Regions from separate parts of the Segeticoccus rhizosphaerae genome, predicted to be linked through region 3. Evidence: riboswitches for the same ligand, from Rfam matches in the RefSeq annotation. Region 3 holds a riboswitch; each other region holds the start of a gene.

The links. Region 3 has a riboswitch for S-adenosylmethionine ahead of metX (homoserine O-acetyltransferase MetX). Riboswitches for the same ligand answer to the same signal wherever they lie in the genome.
Positions count from the first base shown of each region.
Region 1: it holds a riboswitch for S-adenosylmethionine, as region 3 does, so the genes downstream of both, FCN22_RS07080 (OsmC family protein) here and metX (homoserine O-acetyltransferase MetX) in region 3, are expected to answer to the same signal.
Region 2: it holds a riboswitch for S-adenosylmethionine, as region 3 does, so the genes downstream of both, FCN22_RS10485 (aminotransferase class V-fold PLP-dependent enzyme) here and metX (homoserine O-acetyltransferase MetX) in region 3, are expected to answer to the same signal.
Region 4: it holds a riboswitch for S-adenosylmethionine, as region 3 does, so the genes downstream of both, FCN22_RS19670 (OsmC family protein) here and metX (homoserine O-acetyltransferase MetX) in region 3, are expected to answer to the same signal.

Region 1 covers NZ_SWMA01000006.1:121,402-125,681, forward strand. The annotation lists gene FCN22_RS07065 (MFS transporter) at 1-569, opposite strand, end outside; gene FCN22_RS07070 (peroxidase-related enzyme) at 655-1,233, opposite strand; gene FCN22_RS07075 (CsbD family protein) at 1,346-1,519, shown strand; SAM riboswitch class I at 1,670-1,800, shown strand; gene FCN22_RS07080 (OsmC family protein) at 2,010-2,492, shown strand; gene FCN22_RS07085 (dihydrolipoamide acetyltransferase family protein) at 2,597-3,964, opposite strand; gene FCN22_RS07090 (alpha-ketoacid dehydrogenase subunit beta) at 3,975-4,280, opposite strand, start outside.
Region 2 covers NZ_SWMA01000012.1:67,160-71,439, reverse strand. The annotation lists gene FCN22_RS10490 (DNA translocase FtsK) at 1-1,598, opposite strand, end outside; gene FCN22_RS21885 (hypothetical protein) at 1,591-1,770, shown strand; SAM riboswitch class IV at 1,957-2,070, shown strand; gene FCN22_RS10485 (aminotransferase class V-fold PLP-dependent enzyme) at 2,122-3,651, shown strand; gene FCN22_RS10480 (MFS transporter) at 3,809-4,280, shown strand, end outside.
Region 3 covers NZ_SWMA01000003.1:121,800-126,079, reverse strand. The annotation lists gene FCN22_RS03455 (RNA polymerase sigma factor) at 1-505, opposite strand, end outside; gene FCN22_RS03450 (universal stress protein) at 722-1,123, opposite strand; gene metX (homoserine O-acetyltransferase MetX) at 1,223-2,368, opposite strand; SAM riboswitch class IV at 2,403-2,514, opposite strand; gene FCN22_RS03440 (DUF4192 domain-containing protein) at 2,606-3,676, opposite strand; gene FCN22_RS03435 (antitoxin) at 3,816-4,187, shown strand; gene FCN22_RS03430 (YkvA family protein) at 4,247-4,280, opposite strand, start outside.
Region 4 covers NZ_SWMA01000047.1:25,614-29,893, reverse strand. The annotation lists gene FCN22_RS19675 (sodium:solute symporter family protein) at 1-1,458, opposite strand, end outside; gene FCN22_RS19670 (OsmC family protein) at 1,455-1,862, opposite strand; SAM riboswitch class I at 2,169-2,261, opposite strand; gene FCN22_RS19665 (ABC transporter ATP-binding protein) at 2,603-3,403, opposite strand; gene FCN22_RS19660 (ABC transporter ATP-binding protein) at 3,400-4,280, opposite strand, start outside.

The DNA.
Region 1 (4,280 bases), on a different contig from region 3:
ATCGCGGGTACCACGAGCACGATGACGCCGAGGAAGACCCACTGCCAGCCGATGTACTGCGCGACGAGCCCTGCTGCGAAGGGTCCGATGAGCGAGGGAATCACCCAGGCCGCAGCGAATCCCGCGAAGATGCTCGGATGCAGGCGGGCGGGATAGATCTGCGCGAGCATGACGTAGAGCGCCACCGTCAGGCCGCCCCCACCCAGTCCGTGGACGAGGCGTCCCACCACCAGCATCGGCATCGTGTGCGACAGGCCGGCCAGCAGCAGCCCCGTGGCGAAGAGACCGACGGCCGTGAACAGCGGGGGAGTGGGGCCGGCGCGGTCCGACCAGTTTCCCGCGAGCACCATGCCGATGACGCCGACGGCGAGCGGCCCCGCGAACGCGAGTGCGTAGAGGGACGCGCCGTCGAGCTCCCGGCTGATGGTCGGCATGACGGTGGTGACCGCCAGGGCCTCGAAGGCAGCGAGGAACACCAGCGCACACATGCCGATGGTGATCCAACGGAAGCGTGCGCCGAGCACTCTGTCCACCGGGTGGTCCGGTGCGAGCGCGGGATCGGTCAGCACAGGGGGACTGTAGAGCCTCAACCGGACTTGAGGTCAATCAGTTTGCGCCCTCCCGCAACGGTGGCGGGCCCCGTCGCCGGCGACGCTACTTCTTCTCCCGGGGGACCCGCCCCATGAGGTAGAACTCCGGATTCGGCATCGTGCGGGTGACGCTGGCCACCCGGTTGCTCAGCCCGAAGAACGCGGTGATGGCGGCGATGTCCCACGCGTCCTCGTCGTCCAGCCCGTGTTCGCGCAGGGCCGCGAAGTCGGCGTCCCCGACGTCGTGACTGTGGGTGTTGACCTTGTGCGCGAAATCGAGCACCGCGTGCTGTCTCGGCGTGATGTCGGCGGTGTGGTGGTTGACCGCGACCTGGTCGGCGACGAGAGGTTTCTTCTCGAAGATCCGCAGCAGCGCACCGTGCGCGACAACGCAGTAGGTGCACCGGTTGATGCCGGAGATGCTGACCACGATCATCTCGCGGTCGCCCTTGGTCAGGTGCGATTCCTCTCTCTCCATGAGCGCGTCGTGGTAGGCGAAGAATGCGCGGAACTCTGCGGGACGGCGGGCGAGCAGCAGGAAGACGTTGGGGACGAAGCCCGACTTCTCCTGCACCTGGAGGATGGCCTCCCGGATGTCGTCAGGGACGTCGGAGAGCTGGGCGGGAGGAAACCGTGTGGACATGGCTCGATGGTGCCACTTCCCGCTGCGAAGATCGGCGCCCCACAAGGGGTGTACGACCGCGTCGGCTGGGTACTGTGCGGGCAGGCGAGACACGCCGAGGAGGAGGCTCGACATGGGACTCAGCGACAAGATGAAGCACTCTGCGGAAGACGCGAAGGGCAAGGTCAAGGAAGGTACCGGTAAGGCCACCGACGACGAGCAGCTCGAGGCCGAGGGTCAGACGGACCAGACCTCTGCGAAGGTCAAGAAGGTCGGTGACGACGTCAAGGACGTCTTCAACAAGTGACGACGGCCCGCCCGGCGCCCCACCCACGGGACGTCGGGCGGAGTTGTGCCCGGTCAGCCGTGCTCCGCGGAGCACGGCTGTCTCATTCTGTGGCCATCGAGTGCGCGAGCTCTACGTGCGTCGGTAATCTCCTGTGCTACAACCGAATACCGCTCATCCCGAGGGGCAGAGGGAACGGCCCGCTGAAGCCCCGGCAACCCGACCGCATGCTGGTCGGCCTCCACCGGAGGCCAGCGGTCGACAGGTGCCACGTCCGTCCCGCACTGCGGGAGAGATGAGGAAGACCACATCATGTCCCACACGATCGCCCTGCTGCTGACGCGTCGACGCCACGTCGACCTCTCTCGCGTCACCAGCAGCAGTTGTCGCCACTGACCGCCCGAGCGCCCTTGCGGCCCACGCGAGCCGACGCAGGTCGGTGACGCCCCCAATTCACAGCACGAATGGCACGCGGTATGCCGCTGCGTCGCCCTGCCCGGAGAGAGGCACCATGACCACCACGACCACCACCACGACCACCCACGAGCCCCAGCTCATCCACCCCGAGGTGCTCGCCAGCCATGTGTCGGGAACACCCACCGAGGTGTCCGTCCGGGCTGGCCGCCACGCCTTCACGATCGACGAACCGTCCACCCTCGGCGGCACGGACCTCGGCGCGAACCCCGTGGAGCACCTGCTGGCGGCGCTCGGCTCCTGCCAGGTGATCACCTTCCAGGTCTGGGCCGCCCAGCTGGGCATCACCGTGGACGACGTCGACGTGACGTTGACCGGTGAACTCGACCTGCGCGGCTTCTTGGGGCTGGATGACGAGGTGCGACCCGGGTTCTCGTCGGTCGACGTCTCGGTGCAGCTCACCGGGCCGGAGAGCCCCGAGCGCTACCAGGAACTCATCGACGCGGTCGAGAAGCACTGCCCGGTGCTGGACAGCCTCGCCGGCACGGTCCCCGTGCGCTCCACCTACGCGACCGCCTGAAGCCTTCGTAGCCCACCGCACCGGCGCCTTCCCGGCAGCGACGCGTGGTCGTGGCCGGGAAGGTGCCCTGCGGTCCTGCTCCGGATCGTCCTCGTGGCAGGCCGTCAGGTGACGATCCGCAGCGGCTGCTCGAGCAGGCGGACCAGGTCGCGCAGGAACCTCGCGCCGGTGGCGCCGTCGAGGACGCGGTGGTCGACGGTCAGGTTCAATCGCATGATGGTGGTGGTGCTGAGCTCGCCGTCCTTCAGCACCGGTGCCGGGGCCCCGGCGCCGACGGCGAGGATGGCTGCCTCGGGCGGGTTGATCACGGCGGTGAACTCGGTGATGCCGAACATCCCAAGGTTGCTCACCGTGAAGGTGCCACCGGTGAACTCGTCGAGCTTGAGCTTGCCGGCACGGGCGCGGTCCCCGAGGTCGTGCGCCTCTTCGGCGATCTCCCGGAGCGTCTTGCGGTCCGCATCCGTGACGACCGGGACGATGAGACCGTCCTCGATGGCGACCGCGATGCCCACGTTGACGTGACCCCGCCGGATGATGTGGTCGCCGGCCCACGCAGCGTTGACCTCCGGGTGGGATCGCAGGGCCACTGCGCACGCACGCACCAGCAGGTCGGTCACGCTGACCCGGACCCCGTCGTCGGTGAGCTGCTCGTTGAGCTGTTTGCGGAAGGCGAGCAGGGCGGTCAGGTCGACCGGCATGGTTAGGTGGAAGTGTGGCGCGGCGGCGCTCTCGGTCAGCCGCTGTGCGGTGACGCGACGCATCTGGCTGAGGGGCACCGTCTCGTCGTCGGGGCCAGCGGTGGGGGCAGGCCCGGAGGGTGTAGAGGGTGCGGAGGGTGCAGGCGTCGACGTCGCAGGTGCCGGTGCGGTGGCGTCCTCGCCAGCCCCCTGACCGGTGAGGACCGTGTCCAGGTCGGCCCTGACGATCCGGCCGCCGGGGCCGGACCCCCGAACGGTGGTGAGGTCGATGCCGCGTTCACGAGCCAGGGAGCGCACCAGCGGCGTCGCACGGATCTGGTCGGCTGGCGTGCGCGTGGCCGCCGGGGCACCCTGTCGGCCGGTCGGCTCCGCCGATGGCGGGGCCTGTGACTCGGTCGAGGCGGACGCCGCCTCCTGTCCGGCCTGGGTCTCGGCGTCCTCCGACCTGGCCGCCTCGGAATTCGCTCCGCTGGCGTCGGATTCGCTCTCGCCGCCGGTGGCCTGCTGATCGTCCCCGGATCCGGAGGAACTGACCGCGCCCGGCTCACCGATGACCGCCAGGGGCTCGCCGATCGGCACGGTGGAGCCGGCCTGGGCGATGATCCGTGTCAGCGTGCCGGTGTCGTAGGCCTCCAGGTCCATGGTGGCCTTGTCGGTCTCGATCTCGGCGAGGACGTCGCCGCGGTGGACCTCGTCGCCCTCGGACATGAGCCACTGCGAGACGACGCCCTCGGTCATCGTGTCGGACAGGCGAGGCATGAGCACGTCAGGCATGTGATCTCTCCTAGCGGGTGAACCTGGTCGCGTCGAGGACCTCGCCCACGACCTTCGTCAGGTCCTGGGCGGTCGGCAGGGCAGCATTCTCCAGGGGCTTGGCGTAGGGGAGGGGGACCTCCGCAGCAGCCACGCGCCGCACCGGCGCGTCGAGCCGGTCGAAGGCTCCCTCCTGGATGGTCGCGGCGATCTCCGCGCCCACCCCGTAGGTCAGCCAGTCGTCCTCGAGGACCACGGCTCGGGTGGTCTTGCGGACCGATGCGCAGACCGTTTCCCGGTCCAGGGGCCGGAGGCTGCGCAGGTCGACGACCTCGAC
Region 2 (4,280 bases), on a different contig from region 3:
CACTGCAGGGCCTCGGCGGCCTTCTTGGGGTTGGTGATGATCGGCGTGATCAGGTGCGGGATGCCCTCGTAGCCGGTCAGTTCCACGCGCTTGGGGTCGACCAGGACCATCCGGACCTCGTCGGGCGTGGCCCGCATCAGGATCGAGGTGATCATCGAGTTGACGAAGCTCGACTTGCCCGCGCCGGTGGCTCCGGCCACCAGCAGGTGCGGCATCTTCGCCAGGTTGGCGATGACGTAGCCGCCCTCGACGTCCTTGCCGACCCCCATGACCATGGGGTGCTCGTTGGCCCGGGCGACCTGGCTGCGCAGCACGTCACCGAGACTGACCGTCTCGCGGTCGGTGTTGGGGATCTCGACGCCGATCGCGGACTTGCCCGGGATCGGGCTGAGGATGCGCACGTCGGCCGACGCCACGGCATACGCGATGTTCCTGGACAGCGCCGTGACCCGCTCGACCTTGGTGCCGCGACCGAGCTCGACCTCGTAGCGAGTCACGGTCGGGCCGCGCATGAAGCCGGTCACCTGGGCGTCGATGTCGAACTGGTCGAGGACCCCGGTGAGTGCCTCCACCACGTGGTCGTTGACGGCCGACCGCTTCTTGTGCGGCGGGCCGGCGGTCAGCAAGGTGTTGTCGGGCAGCGTGTAGGTGACGTCCCCGGCCAGCGCCAGCTGCTCCACCCGCTGCGGCAGCGGGGTCGTCGGGGGCGCCTCGAGGCCGCCCTTGTCGTGGACCTGGCCCGGGCCGGGAGGGTCGGTGGCATCGGTCGAGGGCGGGGGATCGGCAGCACTCGGCGCCAGCACGCCGGGCGCGGTGGGTCGCTTCTCCCCGGGGCGGGGGCCCTTGCCCCGCGAGTCGCCCACGGCGTTGCCGTCGGCGTCGACCACCGCGGCCTGCTCGAACGCCTCGTCGCCGACGAATCCCTCGGGGCCGCCCACCAGGTCGGGGTCGGCCCGGCGGCGCGAGCGACGCTTGGGCGCGGGCTGCTCCTCGCCCTCGGGGTGTGCCGTCTCGTCGGATGCCTGGGTCCCCGGGTGGTGGAAGAGCCGGTCGCGGGCCTCACGCAGCCGAGCCGGGATCTGGTGCACGGGGGTGGCGGTGATGACGAGGATGCCGAAAAGACCGAGCAGGCAGAGCAGCACGACGGCGCCCCACGTGTGCACGGCGGCGGCCACGGGGCTCGAGGCCAGCCAGCCGATGATGCCGCCCGCGTCGCGCATGGCGGCAGCCCCGTCGGGCGGACTGGGCAGGCCCTGGGCGATGTGCACCAGCCCGCAGGTGGCGAAGGCCAGGGCGGTCGTGCCGATGGTCACGCGGTTGTTGGACGTGGCGTCGCCGGGCGCGCGCAGCAGGCGAAGGCCGAGCAGCAGCAGGGCGATCGGCAGGGCAAACGCGACGCGTCCGAAGGTGCCCGCGACGATCGCGTGGATGATGTCGCCGACGACTCCTGTCAGACCCCACCACTCGCGGGCCGCGACCACGACCGCCAGCCCGATGAGGGCGAAGCCGATCCCGTCGCGACGGTGCTCCGGCTCGAGGTCGCGCGCGCTCGTGCCGACCCGGCGGACCGCGCCGCCCGCGACGTGCGCCATGCCCATCCAGGTGCCTCGGACGGCACGCAACGGCAGCGGCAGGCCGCCACCCCTGGCTCTCGACCGGCCCTTGGCCGAGGCCCGGGCCGGGGTCTTGCGCGTGCTCGGGCGCCCGGCGGCCGGGCGCGACGAGGTGCGGCGACTCGAGGACTTCGAGCGGGCCGTGGAGGAGGACTGACGTGTCGCCACTGTCGCAGGCTACGCGATAGTCACCCTCGGATCACGTGTCACACGCGCACCACAGGTCACCGGTCGGACCCGGCAAGCGTCGGATGGGCCCTTCCCGTGCCTGAACGTCTCGACATCTGAGATGACCGCTCAGGTGGTGGGCACCGCGGCCCCCGAAGCGGTAGTTTCCTGCACAGGTCATGAGTGCCAGCGTCAAGCCCCGGCTCGCTGGTCGGCAACCCTCCTCCGCGGTGGGGTGCTCCGGGTGACGACCCGGCCGTCCTGCACCAGCAGGCGGCAAGCGCGGACCGGCGCCCGTCGCAGGTCCGACCCAAACACTGGACCGACAGGAGCAGCCCGTATGTCGATCGCGAGCCTGACCCGCCGCACCGCCGATACGCCGCCCACCTACGGCTGGGCGGTGCCTCCGGTGCCCGCTATGCCCGGAGCGGGCAGCCGACCGGCGCCTGAGCCACCCCATCGGCTGCGCTCCGTGCCGATCCCACCCACCGGACCTGCGCCCGCGGAGCGGTCCTCACCCTCGACTCCGCAGGGTCGTGAGAGCGCCCGTCCCCAGGCACCGGCGGTCCTGGCCCCACCCCGCACCGTCGCAGAGAACCTCGGCGTGCCCACGCTGCACCGCACGGTCGTCGACTACGCCAACTTCGACCACGCCGCGTCGACACCCGCGCTCGAGTCGGTCAAGCACGCCGTGGACACCGCCCTGCGCACCTACTCCTCGGTGCACCGCGGCACCGGCTACACCTCGCGGATCACGACCGGGTGGTTCGAGGCGGCGCGCGAGGAGGTGGCCGAGTTCGTGGGCGCGCGGCCCGGCGACGAGGTGGTGTTCACCCGCAACACCACGGACGCCCTCAACCTGCTGGCGCGGTGCCTGCCCTCGCGCACGACGACCTTCGTCTTCGAGTCGGAGCACCACGCCGCGTTGCTGCCCTGGCCCTCCTCGCGGACCGTGCGGCTGCCGGTGCCCGCGAGCGCCGCGGACGCCGTCGCCCTGCTCGACGGGGCGCTGGCCGAGTCCGACGACGGCAGGCCGCGACTCGTCGTCGTCACCGGCGCCTCCAACGTCACCGGCGAGCTGTGGCCCGTCGAGGAGCTGGTCACGGTCGCCCGCAGGTATGACGCGCGCGTGGCCCTCGACGCCGCGCAGCTGGCGCCCCACCGCCGGGTCGACCTCACAGCCCTCGACGTCGACTACCTGGCACTGTCCGGCCACAAGCTCTACGCGCCCTACGGCTCGGGCGCCCTGGTGGGGCGCGCCGACTGGCTGGACTCGGCCGCCCCCTACCTGCGTGGTGGCGGCGCCACCGCGGCCGTCACCCCGGGCGGGGTGGTCTGGCACGAGGGGCCCGCACGGCACGAGGGCGGCACTCCCAACGTGCTCGGCGCGGTCGCGCTGGCGGCCGCATGCGCCACGCTGCGCCGCGAGCGGGACGTGGTCGAGGCGCATGAGGCCGAGCTGGCCGCCGCGCTGCAGGCCGGGCTGGGCGGCATCGCCGGGGTACGGACCTACTCCGTCTTCGGCGACGATCACCCCCGCGTCGGCGTCGTGGCGTTCACCATCGACGGCGTGGACAGCGCCCTGGTCTCGGCGGCCCTGTCGGCGGAGCACGGCATCGGCGTGCGGGACGGCCGGTTCTGCGCACACCCGCTCGTCGACGAGCTGCTCGGGGACGCCGGCCCTGACGCTCCGCCGACCGCTGTGCGCGCCAGTCTCGGCCTGGCGACGACGCGGGAACACGTGCAGCGGCTGGTGGCAGCGGTCGCCTCGATCGCCGCGGACGGCCCGGAGTTCGACTACGAGCTGACCGCCGAGGGGTGGACGCCGGTCGCGGACCCACGCGACCTCACCCTGCCTCGCCCCTGGTGACCCCCTAGACCACCCACTGTTGCTGGCGATCGGCGTCATATGTGACGCCGATCGCCAGCAACGAGGGAAACGGCTTTTTATTTGCATGCAGCAAGCAACTTGTATATTGTTGCCGACGGCAACCAACGTGCTTGACCACTCCTCGAGGAACCGCTGCATGAGTACCACCACCCAAGCCCCACCCACCCGGCCGCCCGGCGCCTCCGTGCCGATGAGCCACCGGGAGGTCCTCTACGCCCTCTCCGGCCTACTGCTGGCCATGTTCGTCGCCATGTTGTCCTCGACCGTGGTGTCGACCGCGCTCCCCCGGATCGTGGCCGACCTGCACGGCAGCGAGGCGGGCTACACCTGGGTGGTGGTTGCCTCGCTGCTCGCGATGACCGCGACCACGCCGATCTGGGGCAAGCTCGCCGACCTGTTCAGCAAGAAGCTGCTGACCCAGCTGACCCTGGTCATCTTCATGGCCGGTTCGGTCATCGCCGGGATCGCCCCCGACATGGGCGCGCTGATCGGCGCTCGGCTGCTGCAGGGCGTCGGCATGGGCGGCCTCACCGCGCTGGTGCAGATCGTCATCGCGAGCATGGTGACGCCACGCGACCGGGGCAAGTACTTCGGCTACCTCGGTGCCG
Region 3 (4,280 bases):
GCTTCTTGCCCGTGGTCGTCGCGGGCTCCGCCGCGGCAGCCGCCGCCTGCTTGGTCGTCGCGGCGTTCTTGGTCGGGGTCTTCTTGGCCGGGCCCTTCCTGGCCGTCTCCTTCTTGTCCGCCTTGTCCTCCACCGCCGTCTCGGCCGCCTTCGGTCCCGATGCCTTCTTGGCGGGGCTCGCGCTGGCCTTGGCCGCGGCCTTCTTGGTCGTCGCGGCCGTCTTGGTGGAGGCCGTCGTGGTCTTGCGCGTGCTGGTCGCGGCGACGGCCCGGTGGGCGGTCGCGGGGTCGAGGGTCACCGCGATCCCCTGCTGCTCGAGCGCGCGCAGCACCACCTTCATCCGCTTCGGCGTCACCTCCGCGGCCACGAGCCCCTCACGCAGCTGCTCACTGTCGACCGATCCGCGGGTCGTGCCGAGACGAAGCAGGTCCTGCAGTGCGGGGTGGCCGAACTCGGCGGGCAGGGACTCAGCCGCAGCGGCGGAGGATGAGGGGGACTTCGACACAGGCGACACCGACTACCTTTCGTCGCACTGCGCGGCGCGGAGCGCGTGCGACATCACCGTGCCGGCTACGCGCCAGACACGATCAGATGATGGGGGGTGGATGGTCCCAGCGGCCTTCGGTTCCGACCGTTCGGCCGCAGGTTCCCTACCATTATAAAACCTTGGAGGGTGTGCTGTCTCCACGGACCCCGATGGAAGACGGTGACGCGCCTGCGGTCAGGCGTCGGCCTTGACGGCCAGGACGGGACACGGGGCATCGAGCAGGATCCGCTGAGCGTTGGAACCCAGGATCAGCTTGCCCACCGGGGTGCGCCGCCGCAGCCCGATGACGATGAACTCGGCATCCACCTCCTCGGCCACTGCGATGAGGTCCTCGGCCGGCTCGTTGCCGCGCACCAGCTGACGCACCTCGTGCTCGACTCCGACCTCATCCAGCTGGGCCTGCACCTGGCCGAGCTCCTGCTCGAACCGCTGGGCCTCCTGGCTGTCGAAATCTCGTCCGCCGCGATGGGAGTTGATGACGATCAGCTTGGTGCGGCGCAACTGGGACTCCTCCGCGGCACGGCGAAGCGCTGCACGTCCCTCCTTGGTCGGCACATATCCCACGACGACAGCCACTGGAACCCTCCTTGGTCGAGACGCGCGGCTCCTGCCACGCCGCAGACGCTACCGGATGGCACGGGTCGGCGCGTCGGGCTTGGCCGAAGGCTGGCCGACTCAGCCGGTCAGGGCCTCCCGCACGACGGCCCCGACCTGTGCGGTCTCGATGAGGAAGCCGTCGTGGCCGTGCGGCGACGTGATCAGTCGGTAGGTGCCCCGGTCGCCGGCCTCGACGATCTCGCGCGAGAGCCGCGCCGGGTAGAGGCGGTCGGAGTCGACGGCCGCGACGGTCAGCTCGCCGTCGAAGCGGCGCAGGGCCCGTCGCAGGCCGCCGCGACCACGTCCGACGTCGTGGGAGTTCATCGCCTCGGTGAGCACGAGATACGAGTTGGCGTCGAACCGGGACGCCAGCTTGCGGCCGTGGTGGTCGAGGTAGCTCTCGACCGCGTAGCGACCCCCACCACCGAGCGGCTGTTCTCCCCGTTGCGCCTCGCGGCCGAACCGATCGGCCAGCTCCACCTCGCTGCGGTAGGTGACGTGGGCGATGCGCCGCGCGAGCGCGAGCCCGCTGTCGGGGCCGTCGTGGCCGTAGTAGTCGCCGCCCCGGAAGTTCGGGTCCTGCCGGATGGCCAGCAGCTGCGGCTGGCACCAGGCGATCTGCTCGGCGGTGGCGTAGCCGGTGCTGGCGAGCACGATCGCTCGAGCCACCATCTCGGGATGGCTCACCGCCCACTCCAGCGCGCGCATCCCACCCATCGAGCCACCGACCACCCCGGCCCACCGGGTGACCCCGAGGGAGCGCGCCAGCGCCGCCTCGGCGCCGACCTGGTCACGGATGGTCAGGAACGGGAAGCGCCCGCCCCAGGACCGGCCGTCCGGGCCCACCGACCCGGGTCCGGTGGTGCCAGAGCACCCGCCCAGGACGTTGCTCGCGACGATGAAGAAGCGGTCGGTGTCCAGTGGGCGGCCGGGGCCGATGATGCCCTCCCACCACCCGGGCGTCGGCTGGCCCGGTCCGGCCGGACCCACGACGTGGCTGTCACCGGTCAGGGCATGCTCCACCAGCACAGCGTTGGTGCCGTCGGCGTCCAGGCTGCCCCACGTCTCGTAGGCGATCCGGACGTCGGGCAGCACCCCTCCGGCCTCGAGGGCCAGTCGCCCGACGTGCACCGTATGCCGGCCGGCCGGCTCCCTGGCACCGCTGGCCGGCAGGGGCGGTGCGCTCGGCGAGACCCGCGTTCGTGGGCGAATGGTGACGGTCACGGCGGCAGCTCCCGGGGTCCGAGGGGCCCGTCCGGGCCCGCGCTTGCCGACTCGGTCCGAGTCGGCCAGGTCATCACCCGGGGCACCCCACCGCGGAGGAGGGTTGCCGGCCAGCGAGCCGGGGCTTCGCGCTGGCGCTCATGACCTCCCCCGACTCTAACGACGACCCGGTCCCGCGGGGACCCCGTGTCCGCAACGTGGACGCCCCGCTCGCGCGGCTGGGGCCGCGGCTGCGGATCAGGCGGTCGCCGTCTCGGGACGGATGGACAGATCGACCATGCGCAGCAGCAGCAGCGCCAGTCGGTAGCTCGGATCCGACTCGAGGGCCTGCTCGAGGGCGAGCCTGGTCAAGGCGCCGTCGCCGCGCCACCAGGTGAAGCTGGCGAGCACGGTGAGCGGTGCCACCGCCCACTCGGGTGACAGGCAGCGGCACAGCTCGATCAGCCTGGCCTCGATCCGCTGCCGCGAGACCGCCTGCGTGAGGTCGTCTCCGGTCGGGACCGGTGGCAGTACGGCCCGGAGCTGCGCGACGACCTCTGGAGCGGCCCGGTCGAAGCCGAGGGTGCCGGGACACAACCAGGCGATCAACCCGTCGCGCAGGTCGATGTCGACCAGGGACACGGCCGCCATCGCCAGCTCCTCCGGTGTCAGCTCGGCGACCGGCACAGCCTCGTCGGAGTGATCGAGCAGGTGACCCCAGGCGCGCAGCTCCGCGAGGTCGTCGTCGTGCTGCTCTGCCGGCCGGTCGATCGAGTCCAGGCGCCGGTCCAGCCATCGGCTGGCCGCGGCATCCACGGCCCCGGCAAGCAACGGGCGCGCCGGGCGCAGCCACGCGGCCAGCGCGGCGCGATCCGCCACCGGTTGCTTCTCGCGGGCCACGAACTCGGCCACGGCGGCGACCTCGTCGGCACCGGGGACGGGACGACCCTGCGGCGGGCAGCAGTCGGCGCTGGTGCAGTCCAGGTCGTACCACCGCCCGTCCCTCACCACGAGCCGGTCGCGGACCCCGAGCCCCGCGTCGACGCAGGCGGTGCTCATGGCGTCGAGCGCCGGGCGCGAGGCTCCGTCGATCTTCTCGTACCCGATCAGCAGGACGTCCTGCGCTCCCGAGTCCAGCAGCGGCCCGAGCAGCTGCGCGACCGTCGGCCCCGCCTCCGCCGGCGGCGGCAGGTCGACCCGCGCCCGCAGCCCCAACCGGTTGCCGTGCAGGGCCACCACGACGAGGCTGTTCACCGGGTGGTAGCCGAGTTCGTAGGGCAGCACCGCGATGACGTCGGCGGGCCCCTTGACGTGAAGTGTTGTGGTCATCCCCCGACACTGGTCGGCGCCGGATTCACCGGAAAGGTCCGTGACGAATCTGTGGATGGTGCGCATACAGTCGGGGGGAAGGGGACGACCACGTCCCCGCCCGACGATCGGGCACCTCGGCACATGGACAGGAGTGACCATGAGTTTCTTGGACAAGGCCAAGCAGGCGTTCGGGACCGCGAAGGACAAGGCCGGCGAGCTGGCCACGGAACACGGAGACAAGATCGATTCCGCCATCGACAAGGGCGGCAGCTTCATCGACCAGAAGACCCACGGCAAGTACGCCGACAAGGTCGCCAAGGCGGGGTCGACGGCCAAGAACGCGGCCGACAAGCTCGCGGCCCAGAGCGAGGCGGGCGCGGACCGGGAGACGCCCGAGGCGCGGCCCGACCCCGAGGCGCCGCGCGCCGCGGCGGACCCGTCGCAGGCCGCTGGTCCCATCCCCGCCCCGGAGCCGGTCGACCCGCCGGAGCCGATCCGGCCGAAGGACCCGGGCACGCCCGGTCTGTAGCGGCGGGCCGCCCCCTGCCGGGCCTTCGGGGCAGCCGCCCAGGAGCGTGCGACGCGGGGTCAGCCGATCACGTCGCCGGGCACCACGTCCGGT
Region 4 (4,280 bases), on a different contig from region 3:
GGCGGTCAGCGTCCAGATGCCGTGGCGCCGCCGGCGTGGCTCGCTGGGTGGGGTGATCGTCCAGGCGCGTGGGGACTGCGCCAGGGTGACGGCGAGCAGGATGAGGAGGTTGATGCTCATGCCCACCCATACGGGGTGGATGCCGAGGTAGAACTGGTCGGGCTGCCAGCCTCCGAGTTGGTACCAGGTCAATCCGGTGAGGAAGCCGCAGCTCATGGCGGCGAGGACGGCGCGGCGGGTGGCGACCGGCCAGAAGAGCGCGCCGAGGACGGGGGCGAGGGTGGCCCCGTTGCGCAGGGTCCAGGCCAGGACGTTCCACCAGGCCGACTGCTCGGTGCGCAGGAAGCCGAAGGTGATCATCAGGGCGGTGAGCAGGACCAGCGACCAGCGGGTGTACCGCACTTGGTCGTCCTCGGTGGCTTGGGGCCGGATGGCCCGGCCGACGTCGCGGCCCAGGCTGGTGGCGCCGGAGAACTGGCATGGGCCGCCCCAGCCGAGGGCGCAGGCCCAGATGCCCAGGCAGAACACGGCAGTGAGCGGGGCGGGTAGCACTTGGGCGATGTAGAGGGGGACGGCGACCAGGCCGAGTGTCTGGTCGGGCACCACGAGGGCGGCGGCGAGGCCGAACACGACACCCAGGAGGATGAAGGGCGTGCCGAATCCGACGGCGTACACCAGGCCCTTGCGGCCCTCCTCGGGCGTGCGGCAGGACAGCGCCATCTGCAGCGCCGCTTGGGCCAGGATGACGTTGACGATGAACGTGCCGAACCATGCCACCACCAGCGGTAGCCCCACCCCGGACCAGTCGAACAGTGCTGGCTGAGATGCGGACAGGTCTGCCAGCCCGCTGAATCCGGGCTTGATGAGGAAGGCGGCCGCACCGAGCGCGAGCATCAGGGCGAAGACCACGCAGTTGGCTGTCTGGGTGAAGGCGATCGACCACATGCCTCCTGACCACAGGTAGAACAGCAGCAGGAGGGCGGTGCACACGATGGCCACCTGGATCGAGAGGCCGGTGAACGCGTGCAGCGCGGACGCGAAGGCGATGGCCGTGGCGACCGACCACATCGGGAAGGTGAACGCGGTGATCGCGCCGCCGACGCCGAGCGCGAGCCGGCCGTACCGGTCGCCGATCAGGCCGGAGATGGTCACCACCATCCGCTCCCGGAACGGCACGACCAGTAGCCCGGCGATGAGCAGGACCTGCACGGACTCCGCGACGCCGTACCAGATTGCTGACACGCCGGTGTGGTAGCTGAGCTCGAGGATGGCGATGAACGAGGAGCCCGAGAACAGGCCGGTGATGCAGAACGCGACTGTCAGCGGCCGGAACCGTCGACCACCGGCGAAGAAGTCGCGGCCGGCCGACTCGCGGCGGCGGGCGACGCGTCCCGCGCCGACCAGGAAGAGGGTGTAGGCCAGAGCCAGTCCGATCGTCCAGGCGCCGACGCCGGTCATCGCGCGTCCTCCACGACGGACCAGTCCTGGGTGATGGGTACGCCGGCGTCCTTGACCAGGTTGAACGCGGGGCAACGGCGTTCCACTTCGTCCTGCAGCCCGGGCAGCGCGTCCGGGTCGTCCAGCCCGAACCGGGCCCGCACCACCAGATCACGGAAGTGGGGGCTGACATCGGCAGTCCCGTGGAAGCCGCGGGTGTCCATGGTGGCCTCGATCCCGATGTCCAGCGCGGTGACGTGAAGCTGCTGTTCGGCGGCGACGGTCTCGACGACCACGGCGAGGCAGCCGGCGAGCGCGGCGACCACATACTCCATCGGGCTCGGGGCACTGTCATCTCCGCCCGCGGGAGCCGGCTCGGCGGTGTGGAAGGGATCGAGGTCGCGGACCTGGTGACGGGTCCGCATGGTTCCCTCCCAGCTGCTGTGGGTGCGGATCCGCTTCAACTGAGGACGGTCGGAACGTGTGGCAGACGGCGTGGTGGATGTGGACACAGGAAGACTCCGGGCAGGTCGAGGCGCCAAGGCATGGCCTGGTGCCAAAAGGGTGGGGGAGGGTGCGTGCCCTCGCGTGGGTCGAGCGGGTTTCAGCGGTGCAGCTGGCGAGGGCGACAGCGGTCTGCCGTCACCCGGCACAGATCGACGTGCCGGCGCGCGTAGAACCGGGCGGTGCGGCCGGGAGCGGCGTGCCGTGACGGCGCTGAATACATCGATCCTCCATCGGTCCTGGCGTTAGCACCCTCACCCGATTTCGGGGGGTTGCTGCAGCTTCGATGAGCCAGGTCTCTCAACTGCTCTGGATAGGCGCGGCCAACCTAACAGCCTCATCCGCCCGAAAGCCAACGTGTTCACCAGATGGACGGCAAGCGACGAGTAGCAAATCAAGCGGCCCCGCCTCCATCCGGATCGCTAACCGGGAGCGGTTCCGGTCGCATCAGGCCGACCGGGACGGAACCCGCATGTGTTGCAGGCCGCGCGCTGCCACCTGAGGCGCCGACAGTTCAGAGCATTCTGGCGTTGGTGTCGAACGTCAGGAGCCCGACATCCGTGACGCGTGTCTGACCACGAAGGCACGGTTGCCGATGCGCCAGAGCCCCTCTCCCTGTTGCAGGTTGCGTTCTTCAGACTGTTCGGTCAGTTCAGCGGGATTAGCGGCTGTCCGTGTTGTGGCCTTGCTGTGCCTTGAGACGGGGGATGGCGCTCAAGAGTGTTCGTGTGTAGGACGTCTGCGGCGACTCGAACAAGTCGGCGCACGACTGCTCCTCGACGATCTCGCCGCGGTAGATGACGCTCACCCGGTCGCACAGGGTACGGATGATGGACAGGTCGTGCGAGATGAAGAGGATGGAGAGGCCGAAGTCGTGTCTCAGGTCGCTGAGTAGGTTGACGATGCCGGCTTGCACGGACACGTCCAAGGCAGCGACCGGTTCGTCCGCGACCAACAACTGCGGGTTGATGGACAGTGCCCGCGCGATCGCCACCCGTTGGCGCTGCCCACCCGACATGCCCGCAGGCCGAGAGCCGAGCACGGACTCGGGTAGCCGCACCATCTCCATCAGCTCGCGGCACCTGTTGTCGATTGCCTGACCACGTAGTTCCGAGTGTCGTCGAATCATCTCCACGAGCGTCGATCTGATGCTCATGCGTGGGTCAAGTGAGCCGTAGGGATCTTGGAAGACCATCTGGATCTGGCGCCTGTCTTCACTCCTGCGCCTACGGTGGAGCACACGACCGTCGAACGTGATCCTTCCGGAGTCCACAGGCTGAAGGCCGACGACGGCGCGCGCGATGGTGGATTTTCCGGAGCCGGACTCTCCGACCAGGCCAATGATCTGACCGCGGCCGACGTCGAGAGACGCATTCTTGACCGCGTAGAAGCTGTCCTTGCCTCGCTTCTGTTTGAAGCTCACGACCAGGTCGCTGCACTGCAGCAGGGGGTCGGCCGTCATGGAGCGCCCTCCTCAGGACGGTCGAGCTGCAGGTGTTCGCGGATGGCGTCGGGTGGAGGTTTGCTACCGACCTGGTGCAAGCAGTGGACCTCACGCCCGGGGATGTCGGACATGTCGGGAATGGGCGCCACGACGCAGTCATCCTGTCGATATTCGCAGCGTGGGGCGAACGGGCAGCCGCTCATCTGGTGGTTTAGCGCCGGTGCGCTGCCCGGGATGGAGTAGAGGCGGCGGCTGATCTGGTCGATGTCGGGGGTGGAGTGCAACAGGGCCTCGGTATAGGGGTGCCGCGGATGGTCGAGGATCGCTCGAAGGTCGTTGGAGCCCTCCATGACGCGACCGGCGTACAGGACCGTCAGGGAATCGCACAGCTGGGCCACCACCGCGAGATCGTGAGTGACGTACAGCAGGCTGGCACCCAAGTCGTCCCGTAGGCGAGTGAACAGTCGCAGGATCTGCTTCTGCACGGTCACGTCGAGTGCTGTCGTAGGCTCGTCGCACAGCAGCAGTTTCGGCCTGCCTGCGACTGCGGCCGCGATCATGACTCGCTGCTTCAAACCCCCGGACAGCTCGAACGGGTAGGCATCGATCTTGGTCTCCGCGTCGTCGATGCCTGCTTGCTGCATGAGCTCGAGTGCGTACTTGCGTGCCTGTCTCTTGCGCATGCGGTCCTTGCGCATGACCGCATCGACGATCTGTTCGCCGACCGGGATGACCGGGTTCAGCGCTACCGCGGGCTCCTGGAAGATCATCGAGATCTTGGAACCCCGCAACTTCACGAGCCGCTTGGCGGTCGTTGCATGCTTGGAGCCTCCGAAGATGAACTCCTCGTCGTCGAAGACCATCCTTCCCGAGGTGACCTGGACGTTTGGCGGCA